One region of the Actinocorallia aurantiaca genome, then DNA from elsewhere that is predicted to be linked to it. Evidence: predicted binding sites of a transcription regulator. Region 1 holds the regulator's gene; each other region holds the start of a gene.
The links. The regulator HrcA, encoded in region 1, represses chaperone genes, less so after heat shock. The targets are predictions, from matches to a motif close to TTGGCACTCTCNNNNNGAGAGTGCCAA.

Region 1 (7,265 bases):
ACGTGATGGCGGTGATGTTCGTGTCCGTGGTGACCTTCGGGCTCGGCTTCCTGCTGTTCATCCCGCTGGCGGTACTCGAGGTCGTCTTCCTGGTCATGGCGGGGGTCGCGGCCAACCGCGGCGAGTGGTACCGCTACCCGCAGTGGCTGGCCATCCCGATGGTGAGCTGAAGCACAGTCGCGTGGCGCTCGGGGAGGATTCCGGCCCGCCGGTCCGGGAATCTCCAGACCATGACGGATCTCAGAACACTCGCCGAGCGCCACCTCACCGACGCGAAAGCCGACAAGAACGGGCGGAGCGCCCACCTGTTCCTGCACGAGGGACCGCTGCGGCAGACGGTGATCGCGTTGACCGCCGGTTCCAGCCTGGACGAGCACAACTCCCCGCACGCCGCGAGCCTCCAGGTGCTCACCGGCCACGTCAGGATCACCTCGGGGGTGGGCGACACCGAGCTGCGCGAGGGGGAGCTGGCCCCCATCCCGCACGAGCGGCACGGCCTGACCGCGGTCGCGGACGCGGTCGTCCTGCTCACCACGGTCAAGGGTTGACGGTCCGTGACCAGATCGAGTCTTCACGGTGTCCAAAATCGCCGGTGACCACGCGTTCTGTGGTGAAAACTGAGCGTCGTGGGTCACACACTCTTGCACCAGATCCTCGTGGCGGACCTCCTCGCCCCGCTGATGATCGCCGAATACGGCGACATGAGGACCAGGACGTCCGCCGCGGCTCACCTCGGCGACGGCACCTGGATCCACGCCGACCTCCTGGTCTACTGCGAGGCCCAGGACCGTGAGGGGTTCGTGGAGGGCGCCCCGCTCCTGGCCGTCGAGGTGGCCTCGGACGCCTCCCGCGCCCGCGACCTGGGGGCCAAGCGGGAGCTGTACGCCGGGTACGGGGTGCCCTGCTACTGGGTCGTCGACCTGACGCCCGACGGGGTGCGCGTGCACGTCCACTCGCTGCGCGGCGGACGCCACATCGAGACGGCCGTCGTGGGCAGGGGCGAGTCCGTGCGGCTCACCGAACCATTCAAGATCGAGATTCGGCCGGACCGCCTCTTCAGCGGGCTCCCCCCGTGGCGCGGACCGGTCGAGGGAGCGTGCATGGCGCATGAGAACGGCCCGGACCTGCCGTCGCCGCAGGAGGCCTTCGAGATCGACTCCTTCCTCCGGCGCTGGCCGACGGGCGCGGAGAAGGTGGAGCTGGAGAACGGCCACCCCGTCTTCTACGGCCGCTGGGACGAGCGGGACGTCGAGATCGCCCAGCGGGCCTACCCGGGCCGGGTGGTCCGGCTGGACCAGCGGCCCGGCGTCCCGGGCACGATGCGGATCCTGCCCGCCGCCTCGGTGACGGAGACGGCGCCGCAGCGGCTCGTGGACTTCGACGCGGTCACAGGGCGCTGAACCGTCCGGGGAGGTCCGGCGCGCCTGTAACACTGGAGGCATGCCCTCGACCCTCCCCGAAGGGGATCCCATGCCCGCCGACGGGCGGCTGCCCGAAGCGTCCCTGGAGGGTTTCGGCAGCCGTCCCTTCGGGTTCTACGTGCACGTCCCGTTCTGCGTGACGAGGTGCGGCTACTGCGACTTCAACACCTACACGGCGACGGAGCTGGGCCCCGGCGCGTCCCGCGACTCCTACGCCGACACGGTGATCTCCGAGATCCGGCTCGCCCGGAAGGTCTTGGGCGAGGCCGACGCGCCGGTGCGGACGGTGTTCGTCGGCGGCGGCACCCCCACCCTGCTCCCTCCGGAGGACCTCGGCCGGATCCTGCGGGCGGTCCGTGACGAGTTCGGCCTGGCCGACGGCGCGGAGGTGACCACGGAGGCCAACCCCGAGACCGTCGGCCCCGCCTCCCTCGCGGGCCTGCGGGAAGCCGGTTTCACCCGGATCTCGTACGGGATGCAGAGCGCCAAGGACCACGTGCTGAAGGCTCTGGACCGCGTCCACACCCCCGCCCGCGTCCCGCTGGTGGTCGCGCAGGCCAGGGAGGCGGGGTTCGACCACGTCAACCTCGACCTGATCTACGGCGCCCCGGGCGAGAGCGACGACGACTGGCGGGAGTCCGTCGAGCAGGCCCTGGCCGCGGGCCCCGACCACGTCTCCGCCTACGCGCTGATCGTCGAGGAGGGCACGAAGCTCGCGGCCCGGGTCGCGCGCGGCGAGCTGGACGAGCCCGACGACGACGCGATGGCCGACCGCTACCTGATGGCCGACGAGCTCTTCGAGAAGGCCGGGATGAGCTGGTACGAGCTGTCCAACTGGGCGCTGCCCGGCGGGGAGTGCCGGCACAACCTGCTCTACTGGCAGGGCGCCGACTGGTGGGGCGCCGGGCCCGGCGCTCATTCCCACGTCGGCGGCACCCGCTGGTGGAACGTCAAGCACCCCGCCGCCTACGCCCAGCGCCTGGCGCAGGGGACCACCCCCGCGTACGCCCGCGAGGTGCTCGACGACGACACCCGGCGGGTGGAGCGCGTCCTGCTGGAGCTGCGGCTGCGCACCGGCTGCCCGATGGAGCTGCTGGACGAGCGGGCGGTCCGCGGGCAGGAGGAACTCGGCCTGCTGCGCCTCCAGGACGGCCGCGCCGTCCTCACGCTGAAGGGCAGGCTGCTCGCGGACGCCGTGGTCCGCGACCTCACCTGAGGGCGGGCCTCACCTGACGATCGGCCAGGCCACCACCGCGGGCAGCCGGTGCCAGGCGCCCCGGTTGATCCGGGTGGCGCTGTAGACCACGAGGCACATCGACACCGTCACCGTGCCTCCGGCGATCCACAGGAAGAAGTCGGCCCACTGGTAGAGGAAGACCGAGATCCCGAAGACGATCCCCGTGGTGAGGGCGAGATTGAGCGCCTGGCGGCCGTGGTGGCGGGCGTAGGCCGACCGGTTCTTCTTGGTCAGGTAGACGTACAGCGGCGGGAGCGCCCACAGCAGGAACTGGCCGATGTAGGCGGTCAGCGCCCACTGGCGCTCGTCCGGGGTCGTGGGACCCCCGTGCGAGCCGGCGGCGTAACCGTCGGGGAGCCGGACGGTGGGGGTGGGGCGGGGGCGGCGGGACAAGGTGGTCACTCCTTGGCGGTGACGAAGTCAATCAACTCTTCGACGCGTCCGAGTAGTTCTGGTTCCAGATCGGCATAAGAACGGACGGAACTGAGGATTCTCCTCCATGCTGCACCGGTGTTGCCGGGCCAGCCGAGGCGGGCGCAGACCCCTTCCTTCCAGTCGAAGCCCTTGGGCACCTCCGGCCAGGCGCGGATGCCCAGCGCGCGGGGCTTCACCGCCTGCCAGACGTCGATGAAGGGGTGCCCGCAGATCAGCACGTGCGGGTCGGTGATCTTCGCGGCTATCCGCGACTCCTTGGAACCGGGCACCAGGTGGTCGACCAGGACGCCGAGCCTGCGTCCCGGGCCCGGCTCGAACTCCTCGACGATCAGCGGGAGGTCGTCGACGCCCTCCAGGTACTCCACGGCCACGCCCTCGATCCGCAGGTCGTGGCCCCAGATCTTCTCGACCAGCTCGGCGTCGTGCACGCCCTCGACGTAGATCCGGCTCTCCCTGGCCACCCTCGCCCTGTGGTCGCGGACGTAGAGCGAGCCGGACGCGCTGACCGCCCTGCCCGGCTGCCGCGGTCCCGGCCGCACGAGGGTGACGGGCCGCCCGTCGAGCAGGAAGGCCGCCACCGACAGGGGGAAGACCCGGCGCCTGCCGAACCTGTCCTCCAGGGTGACCTCGTCCTTGCCGCAGGCCACGACCGCACCGCAGAAACCGCTGTCGGGGTCCTCCACGACCAGGTCGCGTTCGGCCGGGACCTCCGGGATCTGCCCCTTCCGCGGCAGGCGCCAGTTCCCGGCGAGTATGTCTTCGCCATAGTCCTTGCTGCGCACGCCCTAGACCCTAACCCGAGGCCGCCAGCTGGAGGTGTCCGCGACGTACCGCGTGCAGCAGAAGAGCCGGATCGTAGGGCCAGTCACCGCTCCGGAGGGCCTTCAACGGGTCGAGCCCGGCGTCGTAGGTCTCCCGGATGCCCAGGGCGACCGAGGCGATCGCGTCCCGCTGCCGCTCCACGAACCGCGCGCCGACGGGGTCGCCGTGGCCGGGGACGATGAGGTCCGGCTCCAGCCCCAGCAGCCGGGTGAGGGTGATCGGCCAGTCCAGGGGGAAGCTGTCGGAGCCGTAGCAGGGCGGCCCGGCCTCCTCGACGAGGTCGCCGGCGAAGACCAGACCGCAGTCGGGCACCCGGACGAGCAGGTCGTGGCCGGTGTGGCCGCGGCCGAGGTGGTGCAGTTCGACGATCCGGTCGCCGAGGTCGATCAGCGCGGTGTCGCGGACCAGCCGGGAGGGGGCGGTCACCGGGGTGCCCTCGACCTGGAGGGCCCAGTCCGGGTCGTCCTCGGCCAGGGTGCGCCAGGCCTCGCGCTCGAGATATCCGGGAAGATCGAGATGGCCCCAGAACGGGCCGTCGAAGGCGGCGTTGCCGAAGCAGTGGTCGAAGTGGCCGTGGGTGTTGACCACCGCGACGGGCGCCTTGAAGCCCAGCTCGCGCAGCTGTTCCCTCAGCTCCAGGCCCTCGGGCACCGAGGCCCGGGTGTCGATCAGCACCGCGCCCAGCCGCCCGGCGATCACGCCCGTGTTCACGTCGAATCCGTCGTACCGGCGGCGGAAACACCGGTCGGCGACCTCTTCCCAGGACATGACCAGACTCTCGCACATCGACTTCGTCCTCCGGGACCGTACACTTGGCACTCGTAGACTGGGAGTGCCAGGCAGGAGGTGAGCGCGTTGCTGGACGATCGGAAACTGGCCATTCTGCGCGCCATCGTCGAGGACTACGTCTCCACGAACGAGCCGGTGGGCTCCAAGGCGCTGGCCGAGCGCCATGCCCTGGGGGTCTCCCCGGCCACGGTGCGCAACGACATGGCGGTACTGGAGGAGCAGGGGTACATCACCCAGCCCCACACCAGCGCGGGCCGGATCCCCACGGACAAGGGCTACCGCCTGTTCGTGGACAAGCTGTCCACGATCAAGCCGCTGTCGGGGGCGGAGCGCCGCGCCATCGAGACCTTCCTCGCCGGGGCCTACGACCTCGACGACGTGGTCTCGCGGACGGTCCGGCTGCTGGCCCAGCTGACCCGGCAGGTCGCGGTGGTGCAGTACCCGTCGCTGATCCGCTCCTCGGTGCGGCACATCGAACTGGTGCCGGTGGCCGCGGGACGGCTGCTGCTGATCCTGATCACCGACACGGGCCGGGTCGAGCAGCGGGTCGTGGAGACCCACGGCGAGCTCGCCGACGACTCGGTGGCGCAGCTGCGCGCCCTGCTGAACGCCTGCCTGGACGGGCGGTCGTTCGGCGAGGTGCCGCTGGCCGTCGCCGACCTGCCCGCACGGGTGTCGGCCGAGGACAGGCCGGTGGCCGTGGCGGTGCTGTCGGTCCTGCTGGAGACCCTGGTCGAACGGAACGAAGAGAAGATCGTCTTCGCGGGCGCGGCCAACCTCGCGCTCGGCGACTTCTCGAAGGGCCTCCGGGACGTGCTGGAGGCCCTGGAAGAACAGGTGGTGCTGATGCGCCTGCTCGGGGAGGCCGGGGACCCGGCTACCCTGACCGTGCGGATCGGTGCCGAGAACCAGCTCCAAGGGCTGACCTCCGCGTCCGTCATCGCCGCGGGCTACGGCATGGACGGACAGGCGCTGGCCCGGCTCGGGGTTCTCGGACCCACCCGAATGGACTACCCAGGAACGATGGGAGCGGTACGCGCTGTGGCACGTTACGTCGGTCAGATTCTGGCGGGGTCGTAGTGCGCGACTACTACGCCACCCTTGGGGTGAGCCGTAACGCCACTCCGGACGAGGTCAAGAAGGCCTACCGCCGGCTCGCCCGTGAACTTCACCCCGATGTCAATCCCGACGAGGAGAGCCAGGAGAAGTTCAAGGAGGTCACGCAGGCCTACGAGGTGCTGTCCGACCCCAAGAAGCGGGAGATGTACGACCTGGGGGCCGACCCGTTCGGCTCCGCCATGGGCGGCGGGGGCGGGGGCTTCGGCGCCGGATTCCCGTTCAGCGACATCATGGACACCCTTTTCGGGACGGCCAGCGCCCGCGGTCCGCGTTCGCGTGCCCGCCGGGGCCGCAACGCGACGCTGCGGGTCGAGCTCGACCTGTCGGAGACGGCGTTCGGCACCACCCGGGAACTGACCATCGACACCGCGACGGTCTGCGGCGCCTGCACCGGCTCGGGCTCCGCCGCGGGCAGCCACCCCGACACGTGTGAGATGTGCCACGGGCGGGGCGAGATCCAGCAGGTCCAGCGCAGCTTCCTGGGCCAGGTCATGACGTCCCGGCCCTGCCCGCAGTGCGGCGGCTACGGCTCGGTCATCCGCAACCCCTGCCCGGAGTGCGCGGGCGACGGCCGGGTGCGCAGCCAGCGCACCATCAAGGTCAAGATCCCCGCGGGCGTGGAGCACGGAACCCACATCCAGCTCGCGGGCGAGGGCGAGGTCGGCCCCGGCGGCGGCCCGGCCGGCGACCTCTTCCTGGAGATCGTCGAGACCCCCCACGCGATCTTCGAGCGGGAGGGCGACGACCTGCACTGCACCGTGCAGATCCCGATGAGCGCGGCGGCCCTGGGCACCTCGATCACCATCGAGACCCTCGACGGCGCCGAGGAGGTCGACATCCGCCCCGGCACCCAGGCCGGCCAGGTCATCCCCCTGTACGGGCGGGGAGCCCACCACCTCAACGCCAGCGGCCGCGGCGACCTGATGATCCACGTCAACGTCGAGACCCCCACCCGGCTCGACCCCGCCCAGGAGGAGCTCCTGCGCGAACTCGCCCGCCTCCGCGGCGAGGAGCGCCCCCCCGGCAAGTTCGCCCCCGGACAGCAGGGCTTCTTCTCCCGCCTCAAGGACGCCTTCCACAGCTGAAGAGACGAGGTGGCCGACGCCTACCGCGACGGCTACGAAAACCCCTGACAGGGCCGCCCGCTCCCGCGGGCGGCCCTGTGCCTTTTTCTCCCCGCCCGTGTTCGCCGGTGCGGATCCCGCCCGCCCGGACCGCACCGCCATCCGCGTTCATCCCGCCCGTGTTCCCGGTGCGCGCCTCCCGGACGCCGGGCCGACGCGTGGGCGTCCGGGCGGCGGTTTTCCCCAGGGCGAATGACGGAGGAGCCGGGGCTGGGAGGATGGGTGGGTGAGTGCTCCGGTTTTCGTGGTGGACAGGGCCGTGCTGGCGGGCACGGGCGGCAGGGTCGTGCTGGAGGGTGCCGAGGGGCGGCACGCGGC
Region 2 (7,265 bases), on a different contig from region 1:
CCTGGAAGGAGACGTACGCGCTCACCGGGTTGCCCGGAAGGGTGAAGATGGGGCAGCGTCCGTCCAGAAGGCCGAAGCCCTGGGGTTTGCCCGGCCGCATCGCGACCTTGTGGAAGTCGACTTCCCCGCCGCCGGAGAACGCCGCCTTCACCACGTCGTACACGCCCATGGAGACGCCGCCGGTGGTGATGATCGCGTCAGCGCTCGCCAGTTCCTCCTTGAGCGCCTCCCGAACAAGGTTCGGGTCATCTCCCAGGAAGGACCGGCGGAGGGGCTCACCGCCCGCCTCACGGACGGCCGCGGCCAGCATGAAGCTGTTGGAGTCCCAGATCTGCCCGTACTCGAGCGCGTCGCCTGGGTCGCGCAGTTCGTCCCCGGTGGAGAGCACCACGACCCGGGGCCGGGGCCGCACCGGCGGGTGCGAGCACCCGACCGCGGCGACCATGCCGAGTTGCGCGGCGCCCAGCCGGGTGCCGGAGGGGAGGACGGTCGCGCCCGCGCGCACGTCCTCCCCAGCCCTGCGGATGTAGTTGCCCGCCGGTGCGCTCCGGTCGATCCGGACGGTCCGCGCTCCCCCGTCCGTCCATTCGACGGGGATCACGGTGTCGGCGCCGGAGGGCAGCGGGGCCCCGGTCATGATCCGGGCGGCGCGGCCGGGTTCGATCACGGGCCGTCCGAGGTCTCCCGCCGGGACGTCGCCCATGACGGGCAGGACGGCCGGCAGGGTCTCCAGGTCCGCGGCGCGGACGGCGTAACCGTCCATCGCCGAGTTGTCGAACGGGGGAAGGTCCACGGGTGCGGTGACCGGCTCCGCGAGTACCGTTCCGGCCGCCTCCAGGAGGGGCGGCCGTACCGGGTCGAGGGGAGTGAGCCGGGAGATGATCTCGGCGAGATGCTCGGAGACGGTTCTCATGCACCCATGTATTTCACGAACCGTTCTTCTCCACGAACTCCTTCAGCCAGCCGCGGAACTCCTCGCCAAGGTCCTCGCGCTCGGCGGCGAACTGCACGACGGTGCGCAGGTAGTCCAGCTTGTCGCCGGTGTCGAAGCGCTGGCCGCGGAACAGCACGCCCCGCACTCCGCCGCCGTGCTCGGCCGGCATCGTCGCCAGGGTGCGCAGCGCGTCGGTCAGCTGGATCTCGTTCCCGCGGCCGGGCGGGGTCTTCTCCAGCACCTCGAAGACGGCGGGGTCGAGCACGTAGCGGCCGATGATGATCCAGTTGCTGGGCGCGTCCTCGACGGCCGGCTTCTCGATCAGGTCGGTGACCTCGACGACGTCGTCCTCTCCGGCCGGGCTGATGGCGGCGCAGCCGAACTTGGAGATCTGGTCGGGCTCGACCTCCATGAGCGCGATGACGCTGCCGCCGTACTGCTGGCGCACCTCGATCATGCGCTTGAGCAGCAGGTCGCGCGTGCCGATCAGGTCGTCGCCGAGCAGGACCGCGAAGGGCTCGTCGCCGACGTGCTGGGCCGCACAGCTCACGGCGTGGCCGAGACCCTTGGGCTCGCCCTGGCGGACGTAGTGGATCTGGGCGAGTTCGGCCGACTCCTGGATCGAAGCGAGACGGGCGTCGTCGCCCTTGTTGCGCAGTGCTTCCTCGAGTTCGTAAGCGCGGTCGAAGTGGTCCTCGATGGAGCGCTTCGACCGTCCCGTGATCATCAGGACGTCGGAGAGGCCCGCCGAGACGGCCTCCTCCACGACATACTGGATCGCGGGCTTGTCGACGATCGGCAGCATTTCCTTGGGTGTCGCCTTGGTGGCGGGCAAGAATCGGGTTCCAAGCCCAGCCGCGGGAACTACTGCCTTGGTTACGGGTGAGATGTCGGCCATAGGAAAAACCCTAGTCAACTCCAGGAGTCTCGGGTGCAGGAAGACGTTAAGCCCTCGTTGCGAACCCATATACGGCAAGCCAGACAAGAGATGACGGATGCGGAGCGAGCAGGAGCAAGTTCCGCGATACGGGACGTTCTACTGAGCCTCCCGGAGCTTGAGATGGCGTCCTCAATAGCAGCATACGTCTCACGGGGTAACGAACCGGGCACGCGCAGTCTCCTGTTCGCCCTGTGGAAACGCGGCTCTTATGTGCTTCTACCCAGATTGTTGCCGGATTGCGACCTCGATTGGGCTTCTTACGAAGGACCTGACTCCCTGGTCGAATCTCCTCGGGGCCTCCTGGAGCCCACCGAACCTCCCCGCGGCGTCGGGGCGGTCAAAGCCGCGGACGTCGTCCTCGTTCCCGCGCTGGCCGTCGACCGGCGCGGCCACAGGCTCGGACAGGGCGGCGGCTCCTACGACCGCGCGCTCGCCCGGGTCGGTCCCGCCATCCTCACCATCGGCGTGGTCTACGACGACGAGTTCGTGCCCGAACTGCCCGCCGAACCCCACGACCGGCCCGTGCGCGCGGTGGTCACCCCCTCGGGGTTCCACAGGCTGCCCGCGGCGGATTCGTAGACTCCCCCCGTGTGGAAGATCGCGGTACTGCTGCCGCTGCCTCCGGAAGTCATCGACCTGCTGTTCGCCCCGCTGAAGGACCGCGCCGACGTCGTCCTGCCCCCGTCCCGAGACCGGGCCGGCCAGCACGCCGCGCTGGCCGAGGCCGACCTCGCGGTCGGCGACTTCACCGGCGAACTGCCCATGGACGCGGCGGCCGTCGCCGCCGCGCCCCGGCTCGTCCTCCTTCAACAACCTCAGGTCGGCGTCGACAGCTGCGACCTGGACGCGCTGACGGACGCCGGCGTCGCGGTCGCCAACACCGCGGGCGCCAACACCCGTTCCGTCGCCGAATGGGCGGTCGGCGCCGCCTTCGCCCTGTGCCGGAAATTCGCCTGGGCCGACCGGCGGATGCGCGAAGGCGGCTGGCCCCAGCTCGAGATCCGTGGACGCGAACTGCACGCCCAGCGCGTAGGGATCGTCGGATACGGAGCGATCGGGGCGGAGGCCGCGCGCCTCTTCCACGCGATCGGCTGCCGGGTCTCCTACTGGAGCCGGACGCCCAAGGACGACGCCGTCGGCGAGTACCTCGAACTGGACGAATTGCTGGCCACCAGCGACGTGCTGGTCGTGGCCGTCGCGCTCTCCCCCGAGACCACGGGCCTCATCGGGCCCGAGCGGCTCGCGCTGCTCCCGCCGGACGCGCTGCTGGTCAACGTGGCGCGCGGCGGGATCGTCCCGGACGAGGCCGTGCTGGCCGCCCTGGACTCCGGCCGGCTCGCCGGGGCCGCCCTGGACGTGTTCGAACGCGAGCCGCTGCCGTCCGGCCACCCCCTGCTCTCGCACGAGCAGGTGCTGCTGTCCCCGCACGCCGCGGGCGCCAGCGCGCAGGCCCAGATGAACGTCATCGGACAGGTGATGGCGAACCTCACAGCCGTCCTCGACGGAAGGCCGGTCGAGCACGTCGTCAACGGTCTGCCGCCCTTGGTGCGCAGGAGATGAGAGGGGCTCGGGACACCGGGAGGTCACGGCCGCACTGATCCGTTCGGGATAATCGTCCCCGGAGGTGATCGATTGCGACTGGAAGCGTGGCTTGCGCTCAGCGCGGCGATGGTCCTGGTGGCGATCGTGGCCGTCCGGCTGTCCTACCGGCTCGGGCTGCCGAGCCTCCTCGCCTATCTGGGCCTCGGCCTGCTGCTGGGAGAGGCGGGCTTCGGCATCCAGTTCGACAACGCCGAACTCGCCAAGGAGCTCGGCTGGCTCGCCCTGATGATCATTTTGATCGAGGGCGGGCTCAGCACCAACTGGCGGCATGTGAAGGGCAGCGTCCCCGCCGCGCTGTCACTGGCCGTCGTCGGCACCTCCCTCAGCATCGCCATCGTCGGCGGCGCGGCGCACTACCTGCTGGGCACCGACTGGCAGATCGCCCTCCTACTCGGCGCGATCCTCGCGCCCACCGACTCAGCGGCGATCTTCTCCGTCCTGCGGCGGCTGCCCCTGCCCCACCGGCTCGCCGGGATGCTGGAGGCCGAGTCCGGGTTCAACGACGCGCCCGTCGTCATCCTCGTGCTGGCCCTCAGCGGCGTCCACCACACCAGCGGCAACCTGGAGCTGTTCGGCACCATCGCCTACGAACTGGCCGTCGGCGCCGTCGTCGGCCTGGCCATCAGCTGGGGCGGCGCCTGGGTGCTGCGGCAGGTCGCGCTCCCCGCGTCCGGCCTGTACCCGCTCGCGGTGATGTCCCTGGCCGTCGGGGCCTACGGCGGCGCGATCCTGCTGCACGCGTCCGGCTTCATGGCCTGCTACCTGGCCGGACTGATGCTGGGCAACGCCCGCCTGCCGCACCGGCCCGCCACCCTCGGGTTCGCCGAGGGCATCGGCTGGCTGTCGCAGATCGGGCTGTTCATCATGCTCGGACTGCTGGCCACACCTTCCGACCTGCCCGGACAGCTCGTCTACGGGGTGGTCGCCGGGCTCGTCCTGTCGTTCGTGGCCCGGCCGCTCTCCGTGATCATCGCCACCACCGGGTTCGGGGTGAGCTGGCGGGAACGGGCCTTCCTGTCCTGGGCGGGACTGCGCGGCGCGGTGCCGATCATCCTGGCCACGGTGCCGATGACCGTGGACCTGCCCGGCGCCGACCAGCTGTTCGCCGCCGTCTTCGTGCTCGTGGTCATCTTCACCGTGATCCAGGGACCGACCCTGCCGTGGTTCGCGCAGAAACTGAAGATCACCGAGGAGGGCAAGGCGACCGAGCTCGGCGTGGAGGCCGCGCCGTTGGAGGAGCTCAAGGCCGACCTGCTGCAGGTCAAGATCCCGGAGGACTCGCGGATGGCCGGAGTGGAGGTGTTCGAGCTGCGGCTGCCGCCCGGCGCCCAGATCACCCTGGTGCTCCGCGAGATCATCGGCGCCGGGAAGGTCGTGGAGAAGAAGAGTTTCGTCCCCTCCCCCACGACCGTTCTGCAGGCCGGTGACGAGCTGCTGGTGGTCACCACCGCCGCGGACCGCGAGGTCGCCGAGCGGCGCCTGCGCGCCGTGAGCCGGCAGGGCAAGCTGGCGGGCTGGTTCGGAGAGGTCGGCGACTGAGACCCGTCTCACGGTCGAGACGGGCCCCCGGCCTGGCCATGAGCGACATGCCGGGCACGGAGAGTCGCGAAAACCCGCTCCGCCCCCGGGTAAAGTTCGCAGCGGCGCCCCTGCCCGGACTTCGCAAGGGAAACTAGACGTACTATTGGCAGTCGGCTGAGCCGAGTGCCAATAGCGTTGAGAAGGAGGGGCCAGTGCCCACGTACCAGTATGCGTGCACCGCCTGTGGTGAGGGCCTGGAAGTCGTTCAGAAGTTCAGCGACGACGCGCTGACCGAGTGCCCCGCCTGCGGCGGCGCGCTGCGCAAGGTCTTCTCCGCGGTGGGCATCGTCTTCAAGGGCTCCGGGTTCTACCGGAACGACAGCCGGGGCTCCGGCAAGTCGACGACCCCCGTGACCACCGCCTCGTCGTCGGAGAAGAAGTCCGAGGGCTCCGGGTCCAGCGCGTCGGAGTCCTCCTCGACTTCGACGGCCGCGCCGGCCTCCCCGGCCCCGTCGTCGTCCTCCTCCACGAGCGCCTCCACCGCCGCGGCCTCCTGACGACCTCCCGTGCTCCGGCCCGTTGTCCACAGGCCGGAGCACGAAGTGGCGGCCCGATGGTTAACGTCGGGCCCATGAGACCACTGCTCGCCCGCCACCGCCGCCCCCTGGCCGTCCTCTGCGCCGTCGCGGCGGTGTTACTGGTCCGCCTGCCGCAGACGTCCCCGCCCGGCGGGGACGTTCTGGTGGCCGCCCGCGATCTGCCCGGCGGCACCCCCCTGACCTCCGGAGACGTCCGGATCATCCGGCTGCGCCCGCCGCCCTCCGGCGCCCTCTCCGGCCTTCCCGAGAGCGCCGTGCTCGCCGCACCCGTGCGCCGGGGCGAACCCCTGACGGACCTCCGCCTTCTGGGCCCCGCCCTCCTGGACGCGCACGCCCCGGGCCTGGTGGCCGCTCCCGTCCGGATCCCCGATTCCGTGCTGGGCGCCCTCGTCCGCCCCGGTGACAGGGTCGACGTCCTGGCCGTCCCCGAAGCGGCCCTTCCGGCTTCCGGTCCCCCGCCCGCTCCTCTGGTCACCGCGGCCCCGGTCCTGGCCGTTCCCCCGCCGGACGGCTCCTCCGGCGCCCTCTTACTCCTCGCCGTCACCAGACCCGAAGCCGCGGCCCTGGCCGGCGCGCCTCACCTGACTCTCAGCCTCCACCCGCCCGTCCCCTCCTGACCCCGTCGAGACGCGACGGACGCCGGGCACGGCGGCGGGTGTGGTGCCGCGCACGGCGGGGTGTCACTCGCGTTCGGCTTCGGCGCCGAACTCCCAGTGCCAGGGTTCGAAGGGGCTGGAGTAAGCCCAGGAGGGATGGAACCAGCCGTATTTGGTGGAGTTGGCGCGGAGCCAGTTGAACTGGACGCTGCCCTGGCTCTCGATGCCGCCGCACAGGTCGAGGGCCTGGCCCAGGCCGTGGTTGCTGCGGCCGGGGATGGCGGCGAAGCCGGGGCGCTGGTAGTAGATGCTCCTCTGCTCGGCGAGGTCGCGGTAGGCGTCGCGGACGCACATGTCCTTGCCGAACTGCTTCCGGTAGGCGGCGTTGAGCTTGTAGAAGGCCAGGGCGGCGTCCGCGCGGAGCATGAAGCCCTTCTGCGGCATCTTGCACAGGTACTTGCTGGGGATCAGCCCGTTGGGGAACTGGGCGGCCTCCTCGGCCGTCGCGGTGTCGCAGGTGAGGGTGAGCCTGGTGTCGCGGTCCAGGTCGAGGTTCTTCAGCATCTTGTTCAGCTGATTGGTCAGCTGGTTGATGCGGTTGAAGAGCGTCTTCTTCTGCTTGGCTATCTTCGCCTGGTCGATCGCCGTGCTGGACTGGAGCTCCTGGGCCTGGTCCGCCAGTTTCTCCCGCCGCTCCCGCAGCTCCTTGGCGGTCTTGAGGAGCCCGTTGTCGTTGTTCGCGAGGAACGTGATGTCCGCCGAGCTGCGCAGCGACTCCTCCGCCGAGAACCTTCCGAACAGCGCCATGGTGCCCGAAGCCGTCGGCGCCTGGTAGGCGGAGTTCGCCAGCTCCGCCAGCGGCCCGCGCATCTTCTCGAACTCGGTGTCGGCCACCGCCAGCTGCTCCAGGGTCTCCCGCAGCCGCTTCTTCGACTGCTTGAGCCTGGTCTGCTGGTCCTTCCAGGACTTGTCGAGCTTCTGCAGCTCGTCCCGGGCGTCGCCGGCCTTCTTCCGCAGCTCCTCGACGTCTTCGACCCCAGGCGCCAGAGCCGCGACCTCCGGGGGGACGCCCG
Region 3 (7,265 bases), on a different contig from region 1:
ACCTCCAGCACCACGCTCGTCGGCCCGCCCGGCGGGCTCGTCACCGCGAGCGTGCCGTCGAAACCGTCCAGCCTGCGCCGGACTCCGGAGAGTCCCGTGCCGAGGGCCGGGTCGGCACCGCCGCGGCCGTCGTCGGTCACGGTGACGCGCAGCAGTTCCGCCTCATGGCGCAGCGTGATCCGCACCTCACAGGCGCCGGAGTGCTTGGCCGCGTTCGCCAGCGCCTCACTCACCCCGAAATAGACGGCGGCCTCCACCGGGGAGGGGAGCCTCCCCCGCAGGCCGACCTCGACGTGGACGTCCAGAAAGCTGTCCATCGCCAGCGAGCGGACGGCGTCGCCGAGACCCCGGTCGGCGAGCACCGGCGGGTGGATGCCGTGGACGAGGTCGCGCAGGTCCGCCAGCGCCTGCTGGGAGCTCCTGCCGACGTCGGCCAGGAGTTCGCGGGCACGCTCGGGGTCGCTGTCCAGCAGGCGGGTGGCGCGGTCGAGCGTCATGCCCAGCGCCACGAGCCGGGCCTGCGCTCCGTCGTGCAGATCCCGTTCGATGCGCCGCAGCTCGGCGGCCTGCGTGTCCAGGGCCTGTGCCCGCGTGTCGGACAGCCGTACGACCCTGCGTTCGAGCCGGGTATTTCGCGGCGCGACGAGCAGGACGCGGCTCCACCGGTCGTGCAGGGACACGGCGACGGGCGCGGCGAGCACGCCCGCGGCCGTGACCGCGAGGCCGAACGCCATCGAGACCCACATCATCGTGGTGCTGTGCACGGGGAAGAACGCGTACGAGTCCCTGTCGATGAACCACCACAGGAGCGGCTGCAGCGGCACACCCGACGCCCCGTAGACGACGAGGGCGGGAGGAAGGCCCACCAGGAGGCCGCCCGCCCAGGGCTCCAGCCACGCCCACTCCAGATCCCGCCAGAAACCCTGGTCGGTGAGGATCAGATGAGCCCGGCGCCGCGTTCCCGCACCCTCCTCCACAGGAAGGGGATCCGGCTCGGTGAGCGGCGTCCCTGACCTGCGGGCCGTCCGCGAACGAGCGGCGTCGGACCGGGCGCGCAGGAACCGCGCGGCGCGGGACAGCAGCGGGAGGCCGACGCCCAGGGGAAGCAGCAGGAGTGCGAACGTCACGGCCACCCCGGCGAACCCCGCCGCGGCGGCGTGCAGACTCGTCACCGTGCAGTCCACGAGGGCCGCTGCCGGCCGAGCCCGACGGACGGCGGGCATCAGCCGCCGCCCTCGCCCCGGTCGTGCCCTCCGCGGCGGCGTGCGGGTCCCGGCCTCATGCGTTCGACGAGGGCGGCGGCCGCCCGAGCCGGACGGTCAGCGGGCATCGGCGGCCGCCACCGTTCCGGCCGTGCGCGCTCCGCGGCGGCCGAGGACCCACGCGGACGCCGCGAGCAGGGCCGCCGCAGCCAGCACGGCCATCGGGAGCACCTCGCCCGCCTCCTCGTTCATCGTCACCGCCATCCCGAGGTTTACCAGAGCGTGGAAACTCCCGGCAAACAGCAGCTTGGACGCCCCCATTCCGTCCAGCGCCACCGCCATCGCGACCGAGAGGGACACGGCCATCACCATGAACGCGGCGGCGTACGCGGGGTGCTCGGCGAAGATCTGGACGTGCCACATGCCCCAGACCAGGCCGACCAGGACGGCCGCGGCCAGGGTGCCGAACCACTCGCCGAGCAGCGGCTGCATCAGGCAGCGCCACCCGATCTCCTCGCCGCACGAGCCGAGGAACTGCGCCGCGACGAACAGCGCCAACGGGAGGTGTGGAAGGGCGGCGTCCGCATCACCGCCGAACGCGGCGCACGCTCCGGCGGCCGACACGACGATCAGCGGGGCGGTGGCCAGCAGGAGCGCGCCGCGGCCCGCCCCCTCGCCGCAGCCGGACGGCGCCCCCGTCAGGAGGACGCGCACCCGTGCCGGCCACAGCAGCGCGACCAGGCCCACTCCCAGCGCGGGCCCGAACTGGTTGAGCGTGAGCAGGTCTGGTGAGAGCGGGGTCAGGCCCTGGGCGGCGCCGAGCGCGCCCGCGCCGAGGAACGCCACGGTCAGGAAGGCAGCGAGGACTCTCTTGTCCAGTGTGTTCATGGGCATGGCATCGACGATTCCGTGCCGCGTGGTGCCGCGCGCTGGAGGTGAATGCCTGGCCGGGGTGTATCCAGGTACACCCCGCTCCCGTTCGGACGGCTCGCGGGTGGCCACCCCGCCATCGGCCGGAACTCGCATCCGGGCCGGGCACGCCGAAAGGGCGGCCCCCCAAGGGGCCGCCCTTTCAGTGAAGCGGTGAAACCTGTCAGGCGTGGACTAGAAGTCCATGCCGCCGCCGTCGGGCATGCCCGCCGGGGCCGGGTTCTTCTCCGGCTTCTCGGCGATGACGGCCTCGGTGGTCAGGAACAGCGCCGCGATGGAGGCGGCGTTCTGCAGAGCGGAACGCGTCACCTTCGCCGGGTCGATGATGCCCGCGGCGAACATGTCGACGTAGTCGCCGGTGGCGGCGTTCAGGCCCTGGCCCGCGGGGAGCGAGCGGACCTTCTCCACCACGACGCCGCCCTCGAGGCCGGCGTTCACGGCGATCTGCTTGATCGGCTCCTCGAGCGCCTTCTTGACGATCGCGGCACCGGTGGCCTCGTCGCCCACCAGCTCCAGCTTGTCGAAGGCGGAGACGGAGGCCTGCAGCAGCGCGACGCCACCGCCGGGGACGATGCCCTCTTCGACGGCCGCCTTCGCGTTGCGAACGGCGTCCTCGATGCGGTGCTTGCGCTCCTTGAGCTCCACCTCGGTGGCGGCGCCGGCCTTGATGACCGCGACACCGCCCGCGAGCTTGGCCAGGCGCTCCTGGAGCTTCTCGCGGTCGTAGTCGGAGTCGGTGTTGTCGATCTCGGTGCGGATCTGGTTGACCCGGCCCTGGATCTCACCGGCGTCGCCGGCGCCCTCGACGATGGTGGTCTCGTCCTTGGCGATGACGACCTTGCGGGCGCGGCCCAGCTGGTCGAGGGTCACCGAGTCGAGCTTGAGGCCGACCTCTTCGGTGATGACCTGGCCGCCGGTCAGCACGGCGATGTCGCCGAGCATGGCCTTGCGGCGGTCACCGAAGCCCGGCGCCTTGACGGCGACGGACTTGAAGATGCCGCGGATCTTGTTGACGACCAGGGTGGCCAGGGCCTCGCCCTCGACGTCCTCGGCGATGATCAGCAGCGGCTTGCCGGCCTGCATGACCTGCTCGAGCACGGGCAGCAGGTCCTTGTTGGAGGACGCCTTGCCGCCGACGATGAGGATGTAGGGGTCGTCGAGCGACGCCTCCATCCGCTCGGGGTCGGTCACGAAGTAGGGCGAGATGTAGCCCTTGTCGAAGCGCATACCCTCGGTGAGCTCGAGTTCGAGACCGAACGCGTTGCTCTCCTCGACGGTGATGACGCCTTCCTTGCCGACCTTGTCCATCGCCTCGGCGATGAGCGCCCCGATCTCGGGGTCGGCGGCGGAGATGGAGGCGGTGGAGGCGATCTGCTCCTTGGTCTCCACGTCCTTCGACAGCTGGGACAGCTGCTCGGAGACGGCGGCGACGGCGGCCTCGATGCCCTTCTTCAGGGACATCGGGTTGGCGCCGGCGGCGACGTTGCGGAGGCCCTCGCGGACCAGAGCCTGCGCCAGCACGGTGGCCGTGGTGGTGCCGTCACCCGCGACGTCGTCGGTCTTCTTGGCGACTTCCTTGACCAGCTCGGCGCCGATCTTCTCCCACGGGTCCTCGAGCTCGATCTCCTTGGCGATGGACACGCCATCGTTGGTGATCGTGGGGGCGCCCCACTTCTTCTCGAGCACGACGTTGCGGCCCTTGGGACCGAGAGTCACCTTGACGGCGTCGGCCAGCTGGTTCATGCCACGCTCGAGACCGCGCCGGGCCTCCTCGTTGAACGCGATCATCTTGGCAGCCATAGGCTCCAGATCCTCCTCGTGTGGATACGGAACATGGCGGATCGGGCAGATGCCCGCGACGGACGGCCCCACCGTTCCGGCAGCCCCATGTGTGCCGCGCGGTGGCGAGACCTCATCGTCCCGATCCAGAAAGCTTTCGGAGTTATCACTCTCACGGGGAGAGTGCCAATCACTGTTTAGCACTCTCCCCCATCGAGTGCAAGCGGGACCACCTCTGAGCAGGCAAGGTCCCACCACGGGCCCGCACCTGGGCGATATGCGGCAACTAACCGTGCGATGGGGCGATGAGCTAGGGTAATTACTTTCTGTAGTCTAGTTTGCACCATGCGTGTTCAGGTGAAGATCCTGGGGGCAAGGGTTACTTCGTCCGATGAGAAGGGGACGAGCAGTGAAGAAGATCTTGGGGCTGGCGCTCTCGGGTGCGATGGTCCTGGGCCTGACGGCCGCCACGGGCACTTCGGCACAGGCCTCCGAGACCTCCGCACGGCAAGAGCAGAAAGAACAGTCGCGCTACCGCCATCGGATCCACACGAAGGTCTGGCCCTACTCCTGGGGCGGACGCCGCGGCGGGGTGAAGGTCCGGGTGTTCCGCCACTCCTACAACGGCCGGGTACCGGTGCCCTACATCCGGGTCTGCCTGCAGAAGAGGACTCCGTACCGCTACCGCACCATCGAGTGCGAGCGCGCCGACCGCTGGGGCCGCGCGGACTTCCGCATGGTCGACCGCGTCTCCTGGTACGACGGGGACCGCGGGCGCGGCCTGCGCCAGACCCGCCAGTCGAGGGGGCGGAACTTCTCGAACCGGTACCGGATCTTCGTCCCGCCGACCTACCGCACCTACGGCCACGTCAGCCGCCCGTTCCGGCTGTGGGACCGCTGGGGCTGGAACGACGGCGACCACGGCGACCGCTACGACGATTACGACGACGGCTGGAACGACTACGACGGAGAGGACAGCTGGAGCGGCTGGCGCAGGACCTCCGTGAACCGGTGACCTCTCCCTTTCGCGCGGCGACGTACGAAACGGAATCCGAAAAGAGAAAGACCCGCAGGGCCGAGCACCTGCGGGTCCCGCGAATTGCGGATCAAAGAGAGCGGACCAGGTCGGCCTGCGGGCCCCGGTCGCTCTGGGTGATCTCGAACTCGACCCGCTGCCCCTGCTCCAGGGTGCGGTAGCCGTCCATCTGGATGGACGTGTGCCGGAAGATACCGGCGGTGCGGGTGGGCGGGGAATTGCTTCGGCCGGGTCCGGCCAGCCATTCGGGAAAACAAAAAAGAAAGGACCCGCCTTTTGACGGGCGGATCCTTTCCACTGTCATCGGCCTCAGCAGCCCCCGGCGACCGCCGGAATGATGGAGACCTGGATGCCCGCGGGAGTGGGCGTGTCCAGGCCCTCGGCGAACCGGACGTCCTCGTCGCCGACGTAGACGTTCACGAACCGGCGGAGCCTGCCCGCGTCGTCCAGGACCCGGGCGGAGATGCCGGAGTGGTTCTTCTCCAGGTCCGCGATGACGTCACGCAGGGTGCCGCCCTCGGCCTTCACCTCGGACTCGCCGCCGGTGTAGGTGCGGAGGATCGTGGGGATGCGAACGGAAACACTCATGCTCAGACCAATCCTGTAGCGCGGAAAGCCTCGATGTTGGGCGCGATGTTGGCGGACGGCTTGGCCACCGAGGCGACCGCGTCCAGGGTCTTCAGGCCTTCGCCCGAGTTGATGATGACCGTCTCCAGCGACGGGTCCAGCAGACCGCTCTCGATGAGCTTCTTCAGCACGCCGACGGTCACGCCGCCCGCGGTCTCGGCGAAGATGCCCTCGGTGCGGGCCAGCAGCCGGATGCCCTCGACGACCTCGGGGTCGGTGACGTCCTCGACGGCCCCGCCCGTCCGGCGCACCGCGTCCAGGACGTAGGGCCCGTCGGCGGGGTTGCCGATCGCCAGGGACTTGGCGATCGTGTCCGGCTTGACCGGCCGGACCACGTCGTGGCCGGCCTTGAAGGCGGCGGAGACGGGGCTGCAGCCCTCGGCCTGCGCGCCGTAGACCTTGTAGGGCTTGTCCTCGACCAGTCCGAGCTTGATGAACTCCTGGAACGCCTTGTCGATCTTGGTCAGCTGGGAGCCGGACGCGATCGGGACCACGATCTGGTCGGGCAGCCGCCAGCCGAGCTGCTCGGCGATCTCGTAGCCGAGGGTCTTGGAGCCCTCCGCGTAGAACGGGCGGACGTTCACGTTCACGAACGCCCAGTCCTCCTGCTCGCCGGCGAGTTCGGAGGCGAGCCGGTTGACGTCGTCGTAGTTGCCGTCCACGGTCACGAACGTGCCGTCGTACACGGCCGTCGTGATGATCTTCTGCTGCTCCAGGTCGGAGGGCACGAACACGGCGCTGCGGATGCCGGCGCGGGCCGCGGCGGCGGCCACGGCGTTGGCGAGGTTGCCGGTGGAGGGGCAGGCCAGGACCTTGAAGCCCAGCTCCCGCGCGGCGGCCAGCGCGACCCCGACGACGCGGTCCTTGAAGGAGTGGGTGGGGTTGCCGCTGTCGTCCTTGACCCACAGGGCCTGCATCCCCAGCGCGGAGGCGAGCTGGTCGGCCTTCACCAGCCGGGTGTAGCCGGGCTCGGTGTTGGGGATCTCGGCGACGTTCGAAGGAACCGGCAGCAGGTCCTTGTAACGCCAGATGTTGTGCGGACCCGCCTCGATGCTCTCGCGCGTCACGCCGCTGAGGTCGTAGGAGACCTCCAGCGGCCCGAAACACTCGGAGCAGGCGTAGTAGGGGCCGAGTTCTACGGTGTTGCCACACTCGCGGCAGATCAGCGCGGTGGCGTTACCCAGGTCGGGCATGAGTACGAGGCCTCTCCCTCATCTTCCCTGTGCCGATCTGGTCACAGGCCGGAGTTGGCACCTCGTCCCGGCCGAAGCCTCGCTATGGGCGCGATGGCGAACCGGGAGGGTTGCCGGGGCTTCGCAGGGCCGTTCCCTCCACCCCTCTGGATGAGCGCCCGTGAGATATCCACGGGCTTGTATGAAGTTGTGTCCCGACTTTACAACAGGTGTCCGATTGCGAGCACGTGGGGTCTCACCCCTTGGACCGTCCTCCGATGTTAGCTCGATCACTCGGTACCGGGTGGGAACGGTCCCCTTCCCCGCCTCCGCGCAGTGGCATGCGACACTCTGGCCATGCAGGTACTCGTCGCCAGCAACCGCGGCCCCGTGTCCTTCTCCCTGTCCGAAGAGGGCGCGCTGAGCATGCGCCGCGGCGGCGGGGGCCTGGTCTCCGGCCTCGCCTCGGTCGCGGCCGGCACCGACCTGGTCTGGGTGTGCGCCGCCCTGTCCGAGGGC
Region 4 (7,265 bases), on a different contig from region 1:
GCACAGCCGCCCGCACGCCCACAGGGAGTTGTCGGGGTGGTAGTCGCGGTGGATGAAGTGCGGGGTGAACTCCGGCGGAGGGTCGGTGACGACCTCCAGGGCCTTGTCCCAGATCCCGGGGTTGCGGGCGTGGAAGGGCGGCTGGCGGATCTGCAGCCGGTTGTAGGGGGTGTAGGGCGGCATCGTGGTGCCGCCCTTGACGTCGTGCAGGCTCACCAGGGCCGCGGCCAGCTGGATGAGGTACTCGGAGAGGTCCTCGGGCACGGGGCGCGGCGGGTGGCCCGGCAGCCGGGTGATGAGCAGCGCTGGAGCGCCGCAGCGGCCCCCTGAGGGGTCGGCGGCGATGAGCTGGGGGGTCGGGATCTCACAGCCCGCCAGCAGCGCCAGAGCGGCGATCTCGCGTTCGGGCGGGAAGTCGGACTCCCACTCGGTCCAGCGGCGCAGCACCAGCCTGTGCACGGTGCCGGAGCGGGTCTCGACGAGCAGGAAGTGGTTGGTGTGACTGGTCCCGCCGGCGATGGGCCGGACGGCCTGCACCGCGCTGCCGGGTCCGAGGCACTCGCAGACCCAGCGCAGCGTCGCCTCACTGGGCGGCCTGCCAAGGGGAAGCGCCCTGGAGAGCTGAGCGTCCAGTGAGGCGTCGGCGGTGGTCACGGGGTCCATGTAAACGGATTCCGAACGGGCGGAGGAGTGATTTTGCGAAGACAGAACGTAACACTTTCCCGGTCACACACGTGGCCTTACGGCACTGGGAGGATGAGCACCCGCCGTAAGGCCACGTTTGGCGCGTCCCTCTAGTCCTTGCCGTCGCGACGGGGACGGAGGAGCGCCTCGGCGAGCGCGAGCATCGTCTCCTCCAGGGTCGCGAGACGTTTGAGGACGTCCTGGTGCACGGCCGACACCTTCTTGCTGACGTCCTCCTGGACGCTGTCGACGCGCTTTCCGAGTTCCGTCTGCACGTACTCGGAGCGCTTGGCGACCTCCTCGTGCACGGCGTCGGAGCGCTTGGAGACCTCGTCGTGCACCGCGTCCGAGCGCTTGATGACCTCGTCGAAGACGTTCTCCACGCGCTTGACGACGTCGTCGTGGATGTCGTCGAACCGTTTGGAGATGTCCTCCCGGACGTGGTCGAACCGGCGTGAGACGTCCTCGTGGGCCCCGTCGAAGCGCTTGTTGAAGTCCTCGCGGACGCCCGTGATCTGCTTGCCGACGCCGGACGCGCTCTCGTCGACCCGGCGCATCAGATCGTCCTGGATGCCGTCGACGCGGCGCTTGACGTCCTCCTGGACGGCACGGGCGCTGTCGTCCAGGCGGCGGGCCAGGTCGTGGTGGGCGGCGTCCACGATCTTCGTGATGGTCTCCTCGATCTCGCCCCGGTCGGGGCGGGAGCGCAGCTCCACGATCAGGGGATCGGTGACCGTGCTGACCTGGCGTTCCAGTTCGTCGAAGCGCTCGCCGTAGTCGACGGAGGGGCGCTGGGCGAGTTCGGCCAGCCGGCGGTGGATCTCCTTGATCTCCAGCGCGGCGGGAAGCTGCCCGACCCGCTCGCCGAGGGCGTCGAGGCGGCTGTCGAAGCCGTTGATCTTGCCGTCGAGCCCGTCCAGCCTGCCTCCGAGGCCCTCGACCCGGCCGCCGAGCGCGGCCAGCCCCTGGTCGGTTCGCTCGGCGGCCTCGCCGAGGGACTGCTCGACCCGGCTGGTGATACCGGTGATGGTGTGCTCGAGCCTCTCCGAGCGGTGGCCGAGCTCGGCGAGGGACTTGTCGAGCCGGTTGAACCGCACGGACGCGGACTCCATGCTGCCCTGGAGCTTGTCCAGCCACTTGGTCATGTCGGCCATGCGCTGGGACGCGTGCTGGGCGGAGTCCATGAGCGCCTGGAGCCGGGAGAGGCTCTCGTCGACGTTCTCGGCGACGACGCCGACGTCGGCCCACAGGGCGGGGAGCTCGCTGACCGGCTTGATCCGCTCGCCGACCGACTCGATGTGCTCGGCGAGCCCCTCGGCCCATTCCGGCGGCCGGCCGGTGAGCTCGTCCATCCGCCCCCGGACGCCGTCGAGCTGGCCCGCCAGGCTGCCGAGCTCGCGTTCCCGTACCTCCCGCAGCAGCCACTCCATGCCCTCGAGCCGCTGGCGGATCTCGTCCAGTACCTGACCTTGTGAACGTGATTCGTACACATGGTCCTGCGCCGCACGGGCGAGCAACTCCCGCATCCGGTCCGAGACCGGCTGACCCCCCGTCTGCAGGAAGTTGTGATTCGTTTCCACCCGATGCTCCTTCGTGTGCCCGCCCCGGAATTCGATGGGGCGCGGCAGTGTTTTGTAAGACCCCTGAGAACTTTAGTGCTTGATCATGAAAATGCTGAGTCGCGCCAGGGAAGCGGAGAGTTTCAGAGAATCATGGAAATTGCGCGCCCTGGGGGGATGGTCCGATCAGTCCCGCCGGTGGCGACCCTCGTACGAGCTGTGGGAATACCCGTTGTACTGGGGCGTGACCAGTGGATATTCAAGATCGAAAACACTGCTGTCGAGCAGCCGGAAGAGGCTCTGTTCGGTGACGAAGACCCCTCTGCAGAATCCGCATTGGGCAATGGTGATTTCGCCGTGCTGGTAACTCGCCATTTCAGCACGGCATTTCGGGCAGAACAAGATCGCCTCGGTCAATGCCGACCCCCCGTCAGGCTGCTGTTTCACCCACACTAGTAACGGCAATGCCGGAATGGGCGCATTATTTGCCTGATCCTGGGAGGTTCGGCGTCAGCGCTTGGCGCACAGCAGGGCGAAAGGAGAATCGCCGACCCGGGTGAGCACCACGGTCCCGGCGGACGGACCGGACGGGCGGAGGTCCCGGCGCAGCCGGTCGAGGTCGGCGGCGAAACCGCGCTTCTTGAGCGTCAGCGTGCCGACGCCGCGGGCGCGCAGCGCGGCCTTGAGGCGCTTGACCGAGAACGGCAGCACCTCCTCGATCTCATAGGAGCTGGTGAAGGGCGTGTCCTTCAGCACGTCCGAGGTGATGTAGGCGATCCGGGGGTCGGCCAGGCCGCCGTCGACCAGGGCCGCCGCCTCGCCGACGAGATGGGCGCGGATGACTGCGCCGTCCGGCTCGTACAGGTAGCGGCCCCAGGGGCGCACCTCGGGCACGGAGGACGCGGGGTCGGGCGTCAGGGAGTGGACCTCGCCGTCCCTGAGGAGGGTGGCCCTGCGCGCGGGTCCGCCGGCCAGGTCCCCCAGCCAGAGCGCCGCCTCTTTGACGTCCCCTCCGTCGGAGATCCACTCGGTGCTCGCGCCCTCGGGGATCGCCTCGTAGGGGATGCCGGGCGCGACCTTCACGCAGCCCGCCGGGGCCCGGGAGGCGAGGTCGAGCAGCGCGTCCAGCGGAGGCTCGTAGGCCTTGGGGTCGAACACCCGGCCCCGTCCCGTCCGGCGTCCGGGATCGGCGAAGACCGCGGCGTGGCCCGACGGGTCCTGATCGAGGGCGTCGCCCACCCGCGCCTCGGCGAGCCCGGAGACGCCGAAGGCCGCGAGGTTGGCCGAGGCCACCGCGACGGTCAGCGGGTCGCGGTCCACGCCCGTCCCGGCGGCCCCGGCGCGGGCGCGGAAGAGGAGATCGGCCCCGATCCCGCAGCACAGCTCCAGCACGGGCCCGGAGAGCCCGGCGAACCTGGCCGCCCGGTAGGCGGCGACGGAGGCCCTGGTGGACTGCTCTAGCCCCTGGGGGGTGAAGTACATGCGCGCCGCGTCCGGGCCGAACTTGGCGGCCGCCCTGGCCCGCAGGCGCACCTGGCCGAGGGCGGCGCCGACGAGCTCCGCCGGGTACCGGGAGCGCAGCCGGGACGCGGTCGCCAGCAGCCCTTTCTCCGAGACATCGGACTCCATGGCCGCGTCCAGGACCTCCCGCCCGTCCGGAGCGAGCAGCGCCTCGAAGTGAGCGATCTCCATAAACCCAAGGTAGAGGCTTGAAGGGAGTCCGGTTGACTGTCAGGGAGGCACGCAATAACCTCACGACTGGCACTCTCATGGGTAGAGTGCCAATGCGACGAGCCCGGTCTGGCACCCGCGACGACAGGCCGGTCGAGGTCGCCTCCTAAGCAGACACGCACACTTCACAATCGAAGGGGAGGTTCGACATGTCGACCGCCACCAAGGTTGCTCTCAAGCCGCTCGAGGACCGCATCGTGGTCCAGCCCCTCGAGGCCGAGACGACCACCGCTTCCGGTCTGGTCATCCCGGACACCGCCAAGGAGAAGCCCCAGGAGGGCACCGTCGTGGCCGTGGGCCCCGGCCGCGTCGACGACAAGGGCGCCCGCGTCCCGGTCGACGTCTCCGTCGGCGACGTCGTCCTGTACTCCAAGTACGGCGGCACCGAGGTCAAGTACAGCGGCGAGGAGTACCTCGTCCTGTCGGCGCGCGACGTCCTCGCGATCGTCGAGAAGTAAGAGCGGCCCGACCCCGCCGCGCCACGGGCGCGGCGGGTGAGACGACCGGATTTTTCGCTCCGCCCCGGCGGCCCAGTGGGGCGGCCGGGGCGGAGTGCTCTGGACCCGAGGAATACGAGGAAGAGTCGCCATGGCCAAGATCCTGGAGTTCGACGAGGACGCCCGCCGCTCGCTCGAGCGCGGCGTGAACGCGCTCGCCAACGCGGTGAAGGTGACGATCGGCCCGCGTGGCCGCAACGTCGTCATCGACAAGAAGTTCGGCGCTCCGACCATCACGAACGACGGCGTGACCATCGCCCGTGAGGTCGAGCTGGAGGACCCGTACGAGAACCTGGGCGCCCAGCTCGTCAAGGAAGTAGCCACCAAGACCAACGACGTCGCGGGTGACGGCACCACCACCGCGACCGTCCTGGCCCAGGCGCTGGTGCGCGAGGGCCTGCGCAACGTGGCCGCCGGCGCCTCGCCGCTGGGCCTCAAGCGCGGCATCGACGCCGCCGCCAAGCACGTCTCGGACCTGCTGCTGAAGTCCGCCACCGAGGTCGACGACAAGGCCTCGATCGCGCACGTCGGCACGATCTCCGCCCAGGACGCCAAGATCGGCGAGCTGATCGCCGAGGCGTTCGACAAGGTCGGCAAGGACGGTGTCATCACCGTCGAGGAGAGCAACACCTTCGGCCTGGAGCTGGAGTTCACCGAGGGCCTGCAGTTCGACAAGGGCTACCTGTCGCCGCACATGGTGACCGACCCCGAGCGCATGGAGGCCGTCCTGGACGACGCCTACGTGCTCATCGTCGAGGGCAAGATCTCCAGCGTCAACGAGTTCCTGCCGCTGGCCGAGAAGGTCGCGCAGAGCAAGAAGGCGCTGCTGGTCGTCGCCGAGGACGTCGAGGGCGAGGCGCTGGCCCTGCTGGTCGCCAACAAGATCCGCGGCACCTTCCTGTCCGTCGCGGTCAAGGCCCCGGGCTTCGGCGACCGCCGCAAGGCCATGCTGGGCGACATCGCCACGCTGACCGGCGGCCAGGTCGTCTCCGAGGCCATCGGCCTCAAGCTCGACAGCGTCGGCCTGGAGGTGCTGGGCCAGGCCCGCCGCATCACCGTCACCAAGGACAACACCACCATCGTGGACGGTCTGGGCGACGCCCAGGCGATCTCCGACCGGGTCCGCCAGATCAAGGTCGAGATCGAGAACAGCGACTCCGACTGGGACCGCGAGAAGCTGCAGGAGCGGCTGGCCAAGCTGGCCGGCGGCGTCTGCGTGCTGCGCGTCGGCGCGGCCACCGAGGTGGAGCTGAAGGAGAAGAAGCACCGCCTGGAGGACGCGATCTCGGCCACCCGCGCCGCGATCGAGGAGGGCATCGTCTCGGGCGGCGGCTCGGCCCTGGCCCACCTGGCCAAGGAGCCCTTCGAGGGCCTGGGCCTGACCGGCGACGAGGCCACCGGCGCCGAGGCGCTGCGCCGCTCGCTGGTCGAGCCGGCCCGCTGGATCGCCGAGAACGCGGGCCAGGAGGGCTACGTCGTCGTCTCCAAGATCCAGGCGCTGGCGACCGGCCACGGCTACAACGCCGCCACCGGCGAGTACGGCGACCTCAAGGCGCAGGGCGTCATCGACCCGGTCAAGGTGACCCGCTCCGCGGTCACCAACGCCGCGTCGATCGCCGGCATGCTGCTGACCACCGAGGTGCTGGTCGTGGAGAAGCCCGAGGAGGAGGCCCCCGCCGCGGCGGGCGGCCACGGCCACGGGCACGGCCACTGACGGCTGAGTTAAGCGAGGGGAAACCCCCATGGAACCTGGTTTCCATGGGGGTTTTCTGTATTCAAAACACGGTTTCATGGGACGCGCCCCGGCAATGTGACCATTCCGTTGTCGTCATCGGTGAAGACATGAATCATTTCCCTGGGCATAGTGCTCTGTGTGACGGAGGCTGCGATCGCCGGGACCGAGAGCGCTCACCTTCTGGTGCCGCGTCAGTCCCGAAGTGAGGAAAGCGAGCCTGACCTGCGAGAACTGGCGAGTCTCGCGGTACAGGGGGATGCCGGGGCCACCGAGGTGCTCATCGGGCGGGTGCGGCCGATGGTGGTGCGTTATTGCAGGGCCAGGCTGGGGAGGGTTTCCGGGCAATATCACGCGGCGGACGATGTGGCGCAGGAAGTGTGCATCGCGGTTCTCTCCGCGTTGCCCAGATATCGCGACATGGGACGTCCGTTCGCTTCGTTCGTGTTCGGTATCGCGGCGCACAAGATCGCCGACGCGCTGCGGAGCGCCGTCCGCACCGCGGTGCCGACAGAGGACCTGCCCGACGGGCCCGACGAGCGGCCGGGCCCGGAGGAGACGGTCGTGCGGTACCTGGAGGCCGAGCAGGCCCGGGACCTGCTGCACCGGCTGCCGGGACAGCAGCGCGAACTCGTGCTGCTGCGGGTGGTCGCGGGGCTGTCGGCGGAGGAGACCGGTAATGTGCTCGGCATGACCGCGGGCGCCGTTCGGGTGGCGCAGCACCGGGCGCTGGCGCGCCTGCGTGCCATGGCGGTGGCGATGGAGGAGTCGAATCGGTGACCACGGGAGCCGGAGGCAGCGGGCCCGTCGACCTCCGGGCCCTGCGCGCCACCGACGCCCTGCTCGACCGGCTCTGCGCGCGGGCACCCGACCCCGCGGGGGACCAGGACGCCGCCGTGCGGCTGCTGAGGGCCCTCCTGGAGGACGTGAGCGCCGCTGACGAGTCGTCGGACGGCAGGAGGACCGCGGGGCCCTCACCGGCCGTGGTGGAGCGCTCTCCGGCCGCGACGCGGCGCAGCGGCGGCTCCCTGGGCGTGCGGGCGGCGGTCGCCGTCGGGGTGG

Region 2: the regulator HrcA is predicted to act here: its motif matches at 5,161-5,187, upstream of ABD327_RS12165 (FmdB family zinc ribbon protein).
Region 3: the regulator HrcA is predicted to act here: its motif matches at 4,075-4,101, upstream of groL (chaperonin GroEL).
Region 4: the regulator HrcA is predicted to act here: its motif matches at 4,002-4,028, upstream of groES (co-chaperone GroES).

What each region holds. Positions count from the first base shown of each region.
Region 1 covers NZ_BAAATZ010000027.1:24,551-31,815, reverse strand. The annotation lists gene ABD327_RS27700 (DUF4870 domain-containing protein) at 1-170, shown strand, start outside; gene ABD327_RS27695 (cupin domain-containing protein) at 231-548, shown strand; gene ABD327_RS27690 (Uma2 family endonuclease) at 627-1,400, shown strand; gene hemW (radical SAM family heme chaperone HemW) at 1,441-2,637, shown strand; gene ABD327_RS27680 (DUF4870 domain-containing protein) at 2,647-3,051, opposite strand; gene ABD327_RS27675 (DUF3097 domain-containing protein) at 3,057-3,875, opposite strand; gene ABD327_RS27670 (MBL fold metallo-hydrolase) at 3,886-4,683, opposite strand; gene hrcA (heat-inducible transcriptional repressor HrcA) at 4,771-5,784, shown strand; gene dnaJ (molecular chaperone DnaJ) at 5,784-6,908, shown strand; gene ABD327_RS27655 (16S rRNA (uracil(1498)-N(3))-methyltransferase) at 7,174-7,265, shown strand, end outside.
Region 2 covers NZ_BAAATZ010000008.1:2,336-9,600, forward strand. The annotation lists gene glp (molybdotransferase-like divisome protein Glp) at 1-913, opposite strand, end outside; gene galU (UTP--glucose-1-phosphate uridylyltransferase GalU) at 927-1,832, opposite strand; gene ABD327_RS12150 (5-formyltetrahydrofolate cyclo-ligase) at 1,866-2,453, shown strand; gene ABD327_RS12155 (NAD(P)-dependent oxidoreductase) at 2,463-3,434, shown strand; gene ABD327_RS12160 (potassium/proton antiporter) at 3,507-5,015, shown strand; gene ABD327_RS12165 (FmdB family zinc ribbon protein) at 5,210-5,554, shown strand; gene ABD327_RS12170 (SAF domain-containing protein) at 5,629-6,213, shown strand; gene ABD327_RS12175 (D-alanyl-D-alanine carboxypeptidase family protein) at 6,277-7,265, opposite strand, start outside.
Region 3 covers NZ_BAAATZ010000003.1:509,253-516,517, reverse strand. The annotation lists gene ABD327_RS05615 (sensor histidine kinase) at 1-1,172, opposite strand, end outside; gene ABD327_RS05610 (CPBP family intramembrane glutamic endopeptidase) at 1,320-2,096, opposite strand; gene groL (chaperonin GroEL) at 2,307-3,932, opposite strand; gene ABD327_RS05600 (hypothetical protein) at 4,321-4,926, shown strand; gene ABD327_RS37435 (cold shock domain-containing protein) at 5,018-5,251, opposite strand; gene ABD327_RS05590 (MoaD/ThiS family protein) at 5,257-5,535, opposite strand; gene thrC (threonine synthase) at 5,538-6,767, opposite strand; SAM riboswitch class I at 6,783-6,924, opposite strand; gene ABD327_RS05580 (alpha,alpha-trehalose-phosphate synthase (UDP-forming)) at 7,104-7,265, shown strand, end outside.
Region 4 covers NZ_BAAATZ010000001.1:148,122-155,386, reverse strand. The annotation lists gene ABD327_RS00720 (aminoglycoside phosphotransferase family protein) at 1-663, opposite strand, end outside; gene ABD327_RS00715 (hypothetical protein) at 795-2,264, opposite strand; gene ABD327_RS00710 (zf-TFIIB domain-containing protein) at 2,430-2,690, opposite strand; gene ABD327_RS00705 (THUMP-like domain-containing protein) at 2,754-3,935, opposite strand; gene groES (co-chaperone GroES) at 4,124-4,432, shown strand; gene groL (chaperonin GroEL) at 4,563-6,185, shown strand; gene ABD327_RS00690 (sigma-70 family RNA polymerase sigma factor) at 6,387-6,983, shown strand; gene ABD327_RS00685 (hypothetical protein) at 6,980-7,265, shown strand, end outside.